2 regions of the Bacillus sp. FG16 genome follow, and region 1 is predicted to be linked to the other one. Evidence: riboswitches for the same ligand, from Rfam matches in the RefSeq annotation. Region 1 holds a riboswitch; the other holds the start of a gene.
What was found. Region 1 has a riboswitch for cyclic di-AMP ahead of ACODS7_RS22960 (hypothetical protein). Riboswitches for the same ligand answer to the same signal wherever they lie in the genome.
Positions count from the first base shown of each region.

Region 2: another riboswitch for cyclic di-AMP. It lies ahead of ACODS7_RS20425 (APC family permease); the one in region 1 lies ahead of ACODS7_RS22960 (hypothetical protein).

Region 1 covers NZ_JBMDKC010000076.1:9,549-16,022, forward strand. The annotation lists gene thiS (sulfur carrier protein ThiS) at 1-7, shown strand, start outside; gene thiG (thiazole synthase) at 10-780, shown strand; gene thiF (thiazole biosynthesis adenylyltransferase ThiF) at 773-1,792, shown strand; gene thiD (bifunctional hydroxymethylpyrimidine kinase/phosphomethylpyrimidine kinase) at 1,808-2,620, shown strand; cyclic di-AMP (ydaO/yuaA leader) riboswitch at 2,706-2,853, shown strand; gene ACODS7_RS22960 (hypothetical protein) at 2,947-3,333, shown strand; gene ACODS7_RS22965 (hypothetical protein) at 3,347-3,580, shown strand; gene ACODS7_RS22970 (hypothetical protein) at 3,584-3,706, shown strand; cyclic di-AMP (ydaO/yuaA leader) riboswitch at 3,841-3,986, shown strand; gene ACODS7_RS22975 (SipW-dependent-type signal peptide-containing protein) at 4,085-4,189, shown strand; gene kdpF (K(+)-transporting ATPase subunit F) at 4,189-4,266, shown strand; gene kdpA (potassium-transporting ATPase subunit KdpA) at 4,286-5,953, shown strand; gene kdpB (potassium-transporting ATPase subunit KdpB) at 5,967-6,474, shown strand, end outside.
Region 2 covers NZ_JBMDKC010000060.1:25,658-32,131, forward strand. The annotation lists gene ACODS7_RS20425 (APC family permease) at 1-1,370, opposite strand, end outside; cyclic di-AMP (ydaO/yuaA leader) riboswitch at 1,515-1,661, opposite strand; gene ACODS7_RS20430 (hypothetical protein) at 1,801-1,929, shown strand; gene panE (2-dehydropantoate 2-reductase) at 1,994-2,938, opposite strand; gene ACODS7_RS20440 (hypothetical protein) at 3,114-4,589, shown strand; gene trhO (oxygen-dependent tRNA uridine(34) hydroxylase TrhO) at 4,800-5,759, opposite strand; gene ACODS7_RS20450 (Nramp family divalent metal transporter) at 6,238-6,474, shown strand, end outside.

The DNA.
Region 1 (6,474 bases):
CGGTTGATTATGTTAAACATTGGACCATTTTCATTTCATTCTAGACTTTTATTAGGAACAGGTAAATTCCCTGATTTTGACGTACAGCAAAAGGCAATTGACGTTTCTGAAGCTGAAATTTTAACGTTTGCGGTACGTCGTATGGATATCTTTGATGCAAAGCAACCTAATTTATTAGAGAAACTTGATGTGAAAAAATATACGTTATTACCAAATACAGCAGGGGCAAAAAATGCTGAAGAGGCTGTTCGTATTGCAAAATTAGCAAAAGCGTCTGGGCTTTGTGACATGATAAAGGTAGAAGTTATTGGTGATGATAGAACGTTATTACCGGATCCGGTAGAAACGTTAAAGGCATCTGAAATGTTACTGGAAGAAGGATTTATCGTACTTCCGTACACATCTGATGATGTTGTATTAGCACGTAAATTACAAGAGCTTGGCGTGCATGCGATTATGCCAGGAGCATCTCCAATCGGATCAGGACTTGGTATTGTAAATCCATTAAATTTGAGCTTCATTATTGAACAAGCGACAGTACCAGTTATCGTCGATGCCGGTATTGGTAGCCCAGCTGATGCGGCATTTGCAATGGAATTAGGAGCAGATGGCGTGTTATTAAATACAGCTGTATCAGGAGCGAAAGATCCTATTAAAATGGCGCAGGCAATGAAATTAAGTATTGAAGCAGGCCGTTTAGGATTTGAAGCAGGTCGTATTGCACGTAAGCGTTGTGCAACTGCAAGTAGTCCTTTAGAAGGAATGAGCGTAGTTGAATAATCGATATTCTCGCCAAGAACTATTTTCTCCAATTGGAGAAGAAGGACAGCAAAAGATAAGAGAAAAGCATGTGCTTATTATCGGTGCAGGTGCATTAGGTAGTGCAAATGCAGAGATGTTTGTAAGAGCAGGTGTTGGCAAGATAACAATTGTTGACCGTGATTATGTAGATTGGAGTAATTTACAAAGACAACAATTGTATGCAGAGAGCGACGTAAAGAATAATCTTCCAAAAGCTATAGCGGCTAAAAAACGTTTAGAAGAGATTAATAGCGATGTAACAATAGAAGCTCTCGTTCAAGATGTAACAGCTGAAGAGCTAGAAGAACTTGTTACAAACGTTGATGTAATGATTGATGCGACTGATAATTTCGAAACACGCTTTATTGTGAATGATATAGCACAAAAATATTCTATTCCATGGATTTACGGTGCATGTGTAGGTAGTTACGGTCTTTCTTACACAATCCTTCCTAGTAAAACACCATGTTTATCATGTTTATTACAGTCGATTCCGCTTGGCGGGGCAACATGTGATACAGCGGGTATTATATCACCTGCTGTATCTCTTGTCGTTTCTCATCAAGTAACAGAAGCTCTTAAACTGTTAGTAGAAGATTACGAATCACTTCGAGATGGGCTTGTATCGTTTGATATGTGGAAGAATGAGTATTCATGTATGAATGTACAAAAGCTTCGCCAGCATAATTGTCCTTCATGTGGAGAGAATGCATTGTATCCGTATTTAAATAAAGAGAACACATCAAAAACAGCAGTTTTATGCGGGCGAAATACAGTTCAAATTAGACCACCTCATAAAGAAGAAATGAATTTTGAACAATATAAAGAGTTGCTGGAAGGTCGCGTGAATGATTTAAATGTAAATCCATATTTATTATCATTTTCTGTTGAAGACAAGAGGTTAGTCGCCTTTAAAGATGGCCGTGTGCTCGTACATGGAACGAAAGATATAAGCGAAGCAAAAACGATTTATCATCGCTATTTTGGATAGAAAAGGATGAGTGGGATGAAAGTGAATAAAGCTTTAACAATTGCAGGATCTGATAGTGGCGGCGGTGCTGGAATTCAGGCGGATTTAAAAACATTCCAAGAGCTTGGTGTATACGGAATGACGGCTATTACGGCAATTACTGCTCAAAACACGCTTGGCGTTCAAGGGGTATATCCTGTTCCGTTAGAAGGTATTACAGAACAGCTGAATTCAATTGGTACGGATTTAACACCAGATGCAGTGAAACTAGGAATGTTATTTAGTAGTGAAATAATTCAAATTGTTGCAGAACAAATTAAAAAATTTGGCTGGAATAATATTGTGCTAGATCCCGTTATGATCGCAAAAGGCGGTGCATCATTATTACAGCAAGAAGCAGTTCATGCATTAAAAGAATATTTATTACCAGTAGCAACCGTTATAACACCGAATGTTCCAGAAGCAGAAGTGTTAACTGGGATGGAGATTCATAATGTTGAAGATAGTAAGGAAGCTGCAAAAGTATTGCACGAATTAGGTGCTAAATATGTGCTTATGAAGGGCGGACATGCAGAATATCAAGGTAATGAAGTAATTGATTTCCTCTTTGATGGAGAAGAATTTATTGAGTTTAGAAGCGAGCGAATTCCTTCAAAGCAAACGCACGGAAGTGGGTGTACATTTGCTTCAGCGGTTACAGCAGGACTTGCGAAAGGATACTCAATTGAAGATGCTGTTCAAGAAGCAAAACGATTTATTAGTATAGCAATTGAAGAGCCATTGAATATTGGTAGTGGTCATGGACCGACGAATCATTTTGCGTATAAAGTGAATAGAACGCGTGTATAGGTAAGTGAAAAGCCAGTTTTATAACTGGCTTTTTTTCTGTTTACTTTTTCAAAATACAGGAGTAATATATCAGCCAGAATATATTTTTTTGTAAACGCTGAGTCCAATTATATGGAGCGGAGGAACCAATTTGTGCAGTGTCACTAGGGGTGAATCTTTCAAATTTGAAAGTAGGGCTACTCTCAAAGCCCGAATCCGACAGCTAACTTCGTAAGCGTCTTGAGAGAGGACGGTGCCATGATGGATACATCACTTCATCGATCTGATTAGTATAGGGGAATATCAATCTATGTTTGATTTCTTTTATACTAAGGAGGATGAGGTACATGGAACTAACACTTATTTGTGTTGGAGAAGAAAGTAAGGTAAATAGTTTAAGAGATCTAGTTGCATTTCAGCATGAGTTAATTATTTTTACAGCAAATGAAGAGGTAGCGGCTGAAGTTAGGAATTGTGGGTTTGATTGGACTTATAGTTGTAGTAAGGAGCAGGATTTTACTAGTATTTGTGAGTGCATTAAGAAGGTGATTTTACTAGGGGATGAGCTTCCAATCGTTAGTTTCTTCACAGAACACATTCGTTTTTCTTTTCAAGCACCTATTACTGTTGTTACAAGGAATAAACGATATCCAGCGAGGCTCTATGAAACAATTGGAGCTAAGTTTGTCGTGTTTACAAATTGTGATAATATTTCTTTTTTATTTTTTGAATAGGGCGGGGGAAGAAATGATGAAGGTACTATTACTTGGAGATATAGCAAATCGTTGGGCAGTATCGGTAGAGCGAGTTCAAGAATTGGTTCAGATTGATCCCCTTTTTCCCGGGCCATATATTATATTACCATCAAAAGATGCTTTGTATTTAGAGATGGATATTACCGAGTATGAGCAGCTACATGCAGAATTGACACAAGTTTATATTCGTGGGAGAAATTTACGTGCATTTTTACGAGGAGAATAAAGGTTGAATAAAAAAGAGCGAATGCTGAGTGCAACAAGCTATGCACTTCATGTCATTCGCTCTTTTTATTTCATATTTAAAAGGTCATTTTTAAGAAAAGAGAAGAGAAATAAAGAAAATAGATGAAATAATAGTAATAATCTTCAATGTAAGCGTTTAAACGAATGTAAATATTATTATTTTCAGAAATTTAGCCCTTTACAAGTGAAATATAGAGGAGTATATTTACTCTCATAAATCATTCATAAAATTTCCAAAAAAACCTAAAATCGCTGAGTTCCAGAAATGGAGCGGGGGAACCAATTTTGTGCATCGTCACTTGGGGTGAATCTTTCAGTTTTGAAAGTAGGGCTACTCTTTAGGCCCGAATCCGACAGCTAACCTCGTAAGCGTTTAGAGAGGAGGTTTACTTTTTGTTGTTCATTTTTTGAACACTGAGTAGAGCTCAGTGTTCTTTTTTAATATTTTAATGGTAAATTTTTACAAAAGAAGAGAGGGATAGTTATGTTAGATGTTGTAATGGTCGGGATTTTTATTTTATTAGTTGCATCGATGGCAAGTCTTGCAAGTTGGTCAGATAAAGTTGTGAAAGAAGGAAAGCAATCATGATGATTGTCTTATCGGTTATTGTCGCAGCAATTACAGTGTATTTAGTGTATGCATTATTAAATCCAGAGAAGTTTTAATTAGGGGGAATCATTCATTATGATTTGGGTTGCAGTCATTATTACAATGCTCTTGTTTATTTTAGTAGCAAAGCCAACGGGGATTTATTTAGAAAAAGCTTTTCAAGGTAGCAAAACGTTAGATAAAGTATTCGGGCCTTTTGAAAAACTTATTTTTAAAATTACGGGTGTAAAAGCATACAATCAAACGTGGAAACAGTACGCATTATCATTAGTTTTATTAAATGGATTTATGATCGTTGTCGTATACTTCATTTTCAGATTACAAGGTGTGCTGCCACTAAATCCAGCGCATATTGAAGGGATGGAGCCTACGCTCGCTTTTAATACAGCAATTAGTTTTATGGCTGATACAAACTTACAGCATTATAGCGGTGAAAATGGTTTATCTTATTTATCACAATTAATCGGAATTACATTTTTAATGTTTGCGGCACCAGCAACGACATTAGCGCTCGTTATGGCTTTTATAAGAGGACTTGCTGGAAAAGAACTTGGTAACTTTTTCGTTGATTTTACGAGAGCGTTAACGAGAGTGTTTCTTCCTATCGCATTTATTGCGGCACTAGTTTTTGTCGCACTTGGTGTACCACAAACGTTAGATGGGGCGGTTACAGCACAAACGATTGAAGGTGCAAAGCAAAGTATTTTACGTGGACCTGTTGCATCATTCGTTTCCATTAAGGAACTTGGAAATAACGGCGGTGGATTTTTCGGAGCAAACTCTACGCATCCTTTCGAAAATCCAGGACAAATGAGTAATATTTTGCAAATGATGCTTATGATGTTATTACCAACAGCACTTCCATTTACGTACGGACGAATGGTCGGAAATAAAAAACAAGGCCGCATCCTTTTCGTGTCACTTTTTATGGTGTTTTTACTAGGATTTATAACGATTACGACATCTGAACTAAACGGGAATCCGGCATTGAATGGAATGGGTATCGAACATGTACAAGGAAGTACAGAAGGGAAAGAAGTACGATTTGGAACAGTATTTTCTTCACTATACGCAACAGTAACGACAGCTGCTGAAACTGGTGCTGTTAATACAATGCATGATACGTTAACACCAATTGGCGGTCTAGTTCCACTTGTAAATATGATGTTAAATACAGTGTATGGCGGCGTTGGAGCAGGCTTTGTAAATATTATTATGTATGCAATTATCGCGGTGTTTATATCTGGGTTAATGGTTGGACGGACACCAGAGTTTTTAGGTAAAAAGATTGAAGGTAAGGAAATGAAATTAATCGCGGTCACGATTTTATTTCATCCATTGCTCATTTTAGGATTTTCGGCATTAGCTCTTTCAACAAATTTAGGGACGGATGCTATTTCTCATTCTGGTTTCCACGGTTTAACGCAAGTTGTATATGAGTATACATCGTCAGCTGCGAATAACGGATCTGGATTTGAAGGATTAGGAGATAATACACCGTTTTGGAATATTACGACTGGTTTAGTTATGTTTTTAGGACGCTACTTTAGTTTAATTACGATGCTAGCTGTGGCAGCTTCGCTGAAAGAAAAAACGGTAGTGCCAGAAACAGTCGGAACGTTCCGCACAGATAATAGTTTATTTGGTGGTATCTTCATCGGAACAATTGTAATTGTCGGTGCATTAACATTCTTCCCGATGTTAGTACTTGGACCAATTGCAGAATTTCTTACATTGAAGTAATGGAGGGTAAATGATGAGACCGGTAGTAGTAAAAGAAAAACAATTAAATAAGTCACAAATACATGCTGTAGAAGATGAAGTTAGACAAGCGAAAACGATGGATCGTGATATCGTAACACATGCGATGAAACAATCCGTTGCGAAATTGAATCCGAAAGTCATGATAAAGAATCCGATTATGTTCGTTGTGGAAATTGGGTTTATCATTACGTTCATTTTATCTTTTCTTCCAAGCAGTTCTAGTAGTATACCAGGATGGTTTAATATAACAGTTTCTCTCATTCTATTATTTACAGTTTTATTTGCGAATTTTGCAGAAGCATTAGCAGAGGGTCGTGGTAAAGCGCAAGCCGATTCTTTAAAGCAGTCGAAGAAAGATGTGTTTGCAAATGTTGTAAAAGAAAATGGAGACATTGTCCAAGTTTCAGCAACTGATCTTAGAAAAGGTGACGTTGTTATCGTAAAACAAGGAGAAATGATTCCGAATGATGGCGAAGTAATCAAAGGATTAGCATCTGTAG
Region 2 (6,474 bases), on a different contig from region 1:
CCCACTGCATCATAATGCTTCTTAATTCGATGAAACAAGAAGATAATAGCAGGTAAGAAAATAAGAATCGACCAAACTTGTGCAAATTTAGTTAAAAAGAACATGCTCATTACGATAAAACTAATAACTGCACCAATTAAATTAACCGTTAATTTTAAAGCCCATCCTTCAGGTTTTTCACGAAGCCACTTTAATACCATCCCTGTTTGAGAAAGTGTAAATGGAATAAATACACCTACTGCATATAACGGAATTAAATGTTCTGTTTGTCCTTGGAAAGCTACAATTAAAATAATCGAAGCAACTCCAAGTATTATAATACCGTTTGAGTAACCTAGACGGTCTCCTCTAATCGTAAACATTCTCGGTATGAATTTATCTTTTGCGAGGTTAACCGCTAATAAAGGAAATGCAGAATAGCCTGTATTAGCTGCGAGAATTAATATTAAAGCTGTTGTACCTTGTATGACATAGTACATGAAATTACGTCCAAATGTTTGTTCAGCAATTTGAGAAACAACTGTTACTTCTTTACTCGGCGTCACTCCGTAATAATAAGCTAAAAATACAATTCCTGAAAATAACACAGCAAGTAATGCACCCATTGCAAGCAATGTTTTTGCAGCATTGTTTGGCGCAGGATCTTTAAAGTTCGGAATTGCATTTGAAATTGCTTCAACACCTGTTAAAGCAGAACTACCTGATGCAAATGCTCTTAACAGTAAAAACAAACTAATGCCCGCAACCGGCGTTCCGATCGGCGTGTGTAAAGCCTGCGAAACGTGACCAGTCAAAATATTATATATGCCTACACCAATTAATATAAATAGTGCTAAAACAAATAAATAAACAGGATATGCTAAAACGGAAGCTGATTCCGTTACTCCTCTTAAATTTAAGATCGTAATAAATATAACAAATATAATCGCAATGATTACATTATGTGCATGTAAACTAGGAAAAGCAGATGTTAGCGCATCTGTACCTGCAGATACACTTACCGCAACAGTTAAAATATAGTCGACTAATAAAGATCCTCCAGCAATTAAGCCTGGATTCATCCCTAAATTTTCTTTTGATACAACATACGCTCCCCCGCCATGCGGATAAGCAAAAATAATTTGACGATAAGATAAAATAAGGGCTGTCAATAATACTAATACCCCAACAGCGATCGGAATGGAATACCAATAAGCGATCGCTCCCACACCTGCTAAAGCAATTAAAATTTGCTCTGGACCGTAAGCAACTGATGACAATGCATCAGAAGATAAAATAGCTAAAGCTTTCGTTTTATTAAGCTTTTGTTCTCCAAGCTCTGTTGATTTTAACGGTCTTCCAATTAAAAATCTTTTAATAGATGAAACCAATGCTGTCCACTCTCCAATAATTTTGTACGAACTTTTCTGCTTTTTACAGCAAGTAAACAATTTCTTCAGAAAACAAAAAATGTCTACAAGCCATAGCGAAATAGACTTGTAGACATTATTTTTTTTGTCGCACAAGCTCCACCTTCCTTCTCAATATAACGCTTACGAGGTTAGCTGTCGGATTCGGGCCTATGAGTAGCCCTACCTTTTTCAAGGATTCACCCCATCGGATTATGTACTAATCCGTAAAAACGGGTCCCCCGTACCATGCGGTTTCAGCGATTTAGAAAATTAAAACTGTGGATTATAATACTCCTTTATTTTCAAAAAGTAAACAAAAATTTTTAATAAGAAAAAAATTAAAATGATTGCGCATAATCCGCTGAGAAATATACATAATGAATATTAAAAATCCGCAAAGGAGACCCATATGTCTAAAGAAAAGAAGCCTATTTTTTCCGATTCATATTTAGATGCAGTAGCAAATGAAATTAATCAGTTATATGGTAAACGTGAACAGGAAATAAATTTGACAGATAGAACGAAAAGAAATAAATAATTTGTCATACAAAAAAATAAAAAAGATAGCAATACACTTATATATTGCTATCTTTTTTATTTTTTCATACATCTAATTCTATTACAGATTTGTTAAAGGTCATCTCTTCATACACCTTTAAATTTTGATATATAGTTCCTAATAATGGTGCCGCTATAGAAAATTTCTCTGCTACATCCAGTAAATATCCTTGCAAGTGCTTCCCTTCAATAAACGAACCCTTTTCCATATCACGCTGCATCGATGACTTCATATCATACGAAATTTTATCAATCGTTTTCATATGTTCCTGGGCAATATTAGCCTTTACTGGAGCTCCTAATACTCTCATGATTTGTACAGATTCCTCAAACACATTACGGATAAAATCACGGCCGCCTTCACTTTCACGGATTGGTCCAATTGGTGCACGCATTAACGTTGTCACACCTGACATTACAGTAATAAATAAATATTTATGCCACATATCTTGCGTAATATTTTCACTTAAAACAAAACTAGATTTCGTACCTGAAAATGCTTTAGAAATATGCTTTACTCTCTCTGAATTTTGAGACTTAATTTCTCCAAACACAAGTCTGTTGGCAGCGCTAGTTTGTACAATTTCTCCTTGATTGTTTAACGTCGTCTCGATAAAGCATAAACCGCCAATTACTTTTTCTTCGCCGAATTCTTTTTGTAATAGCGATAAATGAGCGATACCATTTAACAATGGAATGATTACAGTATTTTCGCCAACAAACGGCTTCAAATCTTGAATTGCCTCGTTTAAGTGATACGCTTTTGTTGAAAATAAAATGACATCAAATGGAGAAGTTCGCTCTTCTTTCGTTATTAATTTCGGTCGGAAGGAAAAATCCCCGTTAACACTTCGGATTACAAGTCCTCTTTCCTCTAATTGTTTTTTCCGTTTACTACGAACAAGAAACGTGACATCTTCTCCCTTCTCGACTAATCTGCCACCAAAAAATCCTCCGACTCCACCAGCGCCTAATACTAAAATCCGCATACAGCATCCCCCTTTTTAAAATACAATTTTATAACTTTTAGTATACATAACATTATACATGTTCCCTGCTAAATAAGCTGAATTTTCACTCTTAAACAAGTATAAAACAGTGGTTATTTTCAAATAAATTTGGGCATGTTGTTTCTATAGCATATATGGAAAGGAAACAATGTAGATGGAGGCAATACAAGCAATTGAGGAAAAAGGTGTAGCAACAGCTATATTTCAATTTATATTCCCGTTTTCGTTTAAAGCTGGATATGAACAAGATATGTTCCCTTTCTTACAAAAAAACGATTTTCGTCCTTTTCGGCTCGATCATCTCGATGATGAAAATACATATTATGGGGAGTTTAAAGTTTCACATCAAAATATGGAAGCATACTATCTTTCATTTACAAATAAAATTCTCTTTCCTCACTCAGAGCATCAAAAGGGCTTGCAACGTTATTCAAAGGATCTTAACTTAACTGGACATTTAACAACAAACCTTATTTCAATTCCATTCAAGATACACTCTATTGATGTAACACTTTGTCCTTATGAACTTGGCTTCTTAACAATTCGAACAAAAGTAAACACTGCTCCAAATATGACTTTATCTGAAGCAATCGAATTCGCTGCTCGCTTCCGTGTACTTGAAACTAAAACTGATACAAATGAGTCTATTTGTATTGAATGTAACGGAAAAAAGTATTCCCAAGTTGAAAAATTCATTTTTGGTTATTTATTTCATGGCGTAACTGATTTCTTTGAAAAGAAGAGATTAAGAAGTTCATACTTTCAAACCTTCCCTTTCTTTGAAGACCAAAGAATGTACGTTCAAACTTTATTGTCACTAAAAGAAGGTATGGAACTTAATGAAGTGGATGTTTATCGTACTTCCAGTCTTTCCGGATTAACAAGTGATGGTAAACCATATGTAAGCGCAAATAACCTTCCTTACATTCATGAATATTTAAAAAAACATGCTTATCAGAGATGGGCTCCAAATCGTTATTTCATAATGGAAGAACATATTTTTACATGTGTAACAAATGAAGGAGAACGCGAAATCTCTAAACTTGCTAGTCAAATGTACGGGGAATTTTATTACGCTTTATTATTAAACCTATTCCATAAAATTGTTTTATTAAAAATGGCAAACGCCTATGCTGAGCTAAACATTGAACAAGATACTAATGAAATAGAGAAATTAATTTATTCGATCAATTCGTTCACTGCTAATTATTTTTCTTTAGAATTAGTATCCCAATCACAAAGTGAAGATATTTTCTTCCGCTTAAGAAAACTTTTTAATATTGAGGTTCTATACTCGAACGCGAAACAAAATCTTGATAGTTTGTTTAAATATCAAGAAAATGTCGCCTCTAAAAAAGATAGCCTTTTATTATTAATTTTAACGCTCTACTCTGTAGTGGGCCAAATGTTAGGGTTTACTATGATTGACCTTTTAAGAAACACCGATTCAAACAAAATATCGTCCCCTCTTGAATTTTTCGCTCTATTAATTGCGATTAGCGGCATTGTCATTTCACTTATTTTAGGAGCCCAAAGTTTATATCAATGGGGTCTACAGCATAAACAAAGAAAAGCTTGGGTAAAACAAACGGTACTTTCTGCCGTTAAAGAGAAAGAGGATAAAAACTAAAGAAGGTTATTTTCAAATTCTTGGTGTGCTGCAGTAAGTGAAATTTTTATCAGCGATTTTCCGATTATATCAGCGCAACTCGAAATATATCAGCGATTTTTTAAATATATCGACTTATCGACAAAAAACGACAAATGACAGGACTGTATAATAAAAAAAGGGTGCTCCAAAATAAAACTTGGAGTACCCTTTTTATTATACGAATTCAGCTTACTTCCCTGCTTCGATTTTCTCTAATGCAGCAGCTACTTGCTCTTCCGTTAATTCATGTTGTATTACGTAGCGGTTACGTGGACTTACACGACATTCATGAGAACATGCACGTAAATATTTCGCTTCGTTTTCTTCAGAACATAAAATTTTCTTATTACATTCTGGATTTGAACAGTTTACATAGCGCTCACATGGTTCACCTGTAAAGTGATCTTTACCAACGATAACATGTTCTTTTTGGTTTACTGGAACAGCGATACGCTCATCAAACACGTAACATTGTCCATCCCAAAGCTCACCTTGTACTTCTGGATCTTTTCCGTACGTTACAATTCCGCCGTGAAGCTGACTTACATCTTCAAAACCTTCACGAACTAACCAACCAGAGAATTTCTCACAACGAATTCCACCTGTACAGTAAGTTAAAATCTTTTTACCTTCAAGTGTTTCTTTGTTTTCTCTAATCCAATCTGGTAATTCACGGAATGATTCGATATCAGGTTTAATCGCACCTTTGAAGTGTCCTAAATCAAACTCATAATCATTTCGTGCATCAATGATAACTGTATCTTCTTGTTTCATTGCCTCATAAAAATCTTTTGGCTCTAAATACTTCCCAGTTATTTCATGTGGGTTAATGTCATCTTCTAGACGAAGTGTAACTAATTCTGGACGAGGACGTACGTGCATTTTCTTGAATGCATGCCCTTCTTCTTCATCTATTTTAAATACGATACCATCAAAACGTGGATCATTATTCATTGCTTCCATGTATTTCTCTGTTTGCTCTACAGTTCCAGAACAAGTTCCGTTAATACCTTCTTTTGCTACAAGAATTCTTCCTTTTAATTCAAGTGAATTACAAAATTCTAAATGCTCTGCAGCAAATTCTTCTGGGTTTTCAATTGTTGTGTACATGTAATATAGTAATACTCTGTATGGTTTTGTAGTTGCCAATGTATTTCTACCACCTATCTAATTTTTAAAATCATGTATAAGTTAACGTTCATATCAAAACATATATAATAAGAAAATGAATCCCATTTTCTTTTCTTTATACTATTTTCTATCAGTTAACAAAAATAAAAAACAAGATTACACATCATAACACTATGGTTATGTTGTAATCCCAATATATTATATATCATACAATTGCAATTCCATCAATTAATATGCTGTATTATCGGCTTTATGTTCACATAAATTTCAAAAACAGCCCTTTAATTCACTATGTTTCCCCATGTCATCACACCATAAACTCCCAATTCATTTTACATTATCACACCATCCATTGCATAAAGGCATATAATTTGCATTAAGGAAACTTTCGTGTTCAAATGAAATTATCACATAACATATTTAAATGTATTGAAATAATGAGTAAGAATAAATACAATAATTTCATCAAGTTAACATTTTAAAGGGGAAAACTACTATGAATAAAGATATAACAAAAGATGAACATCTCCCTTCTGAAAGTACAACTGTACAATCAGCCCACTTAGCTTTAAGTGGAGAAACAAAAGGTTGGAAAAGACTGTTACCATTTTTAGGACCCGCTTTTATCGCGTCCGTTGCTTATATTGATCCTGGCAACTTTGCTACAAATATCGCAGCTGGTTCACAATATGGATATTTACTATTATGGGTTATACTCGCTTCTAACTTAATG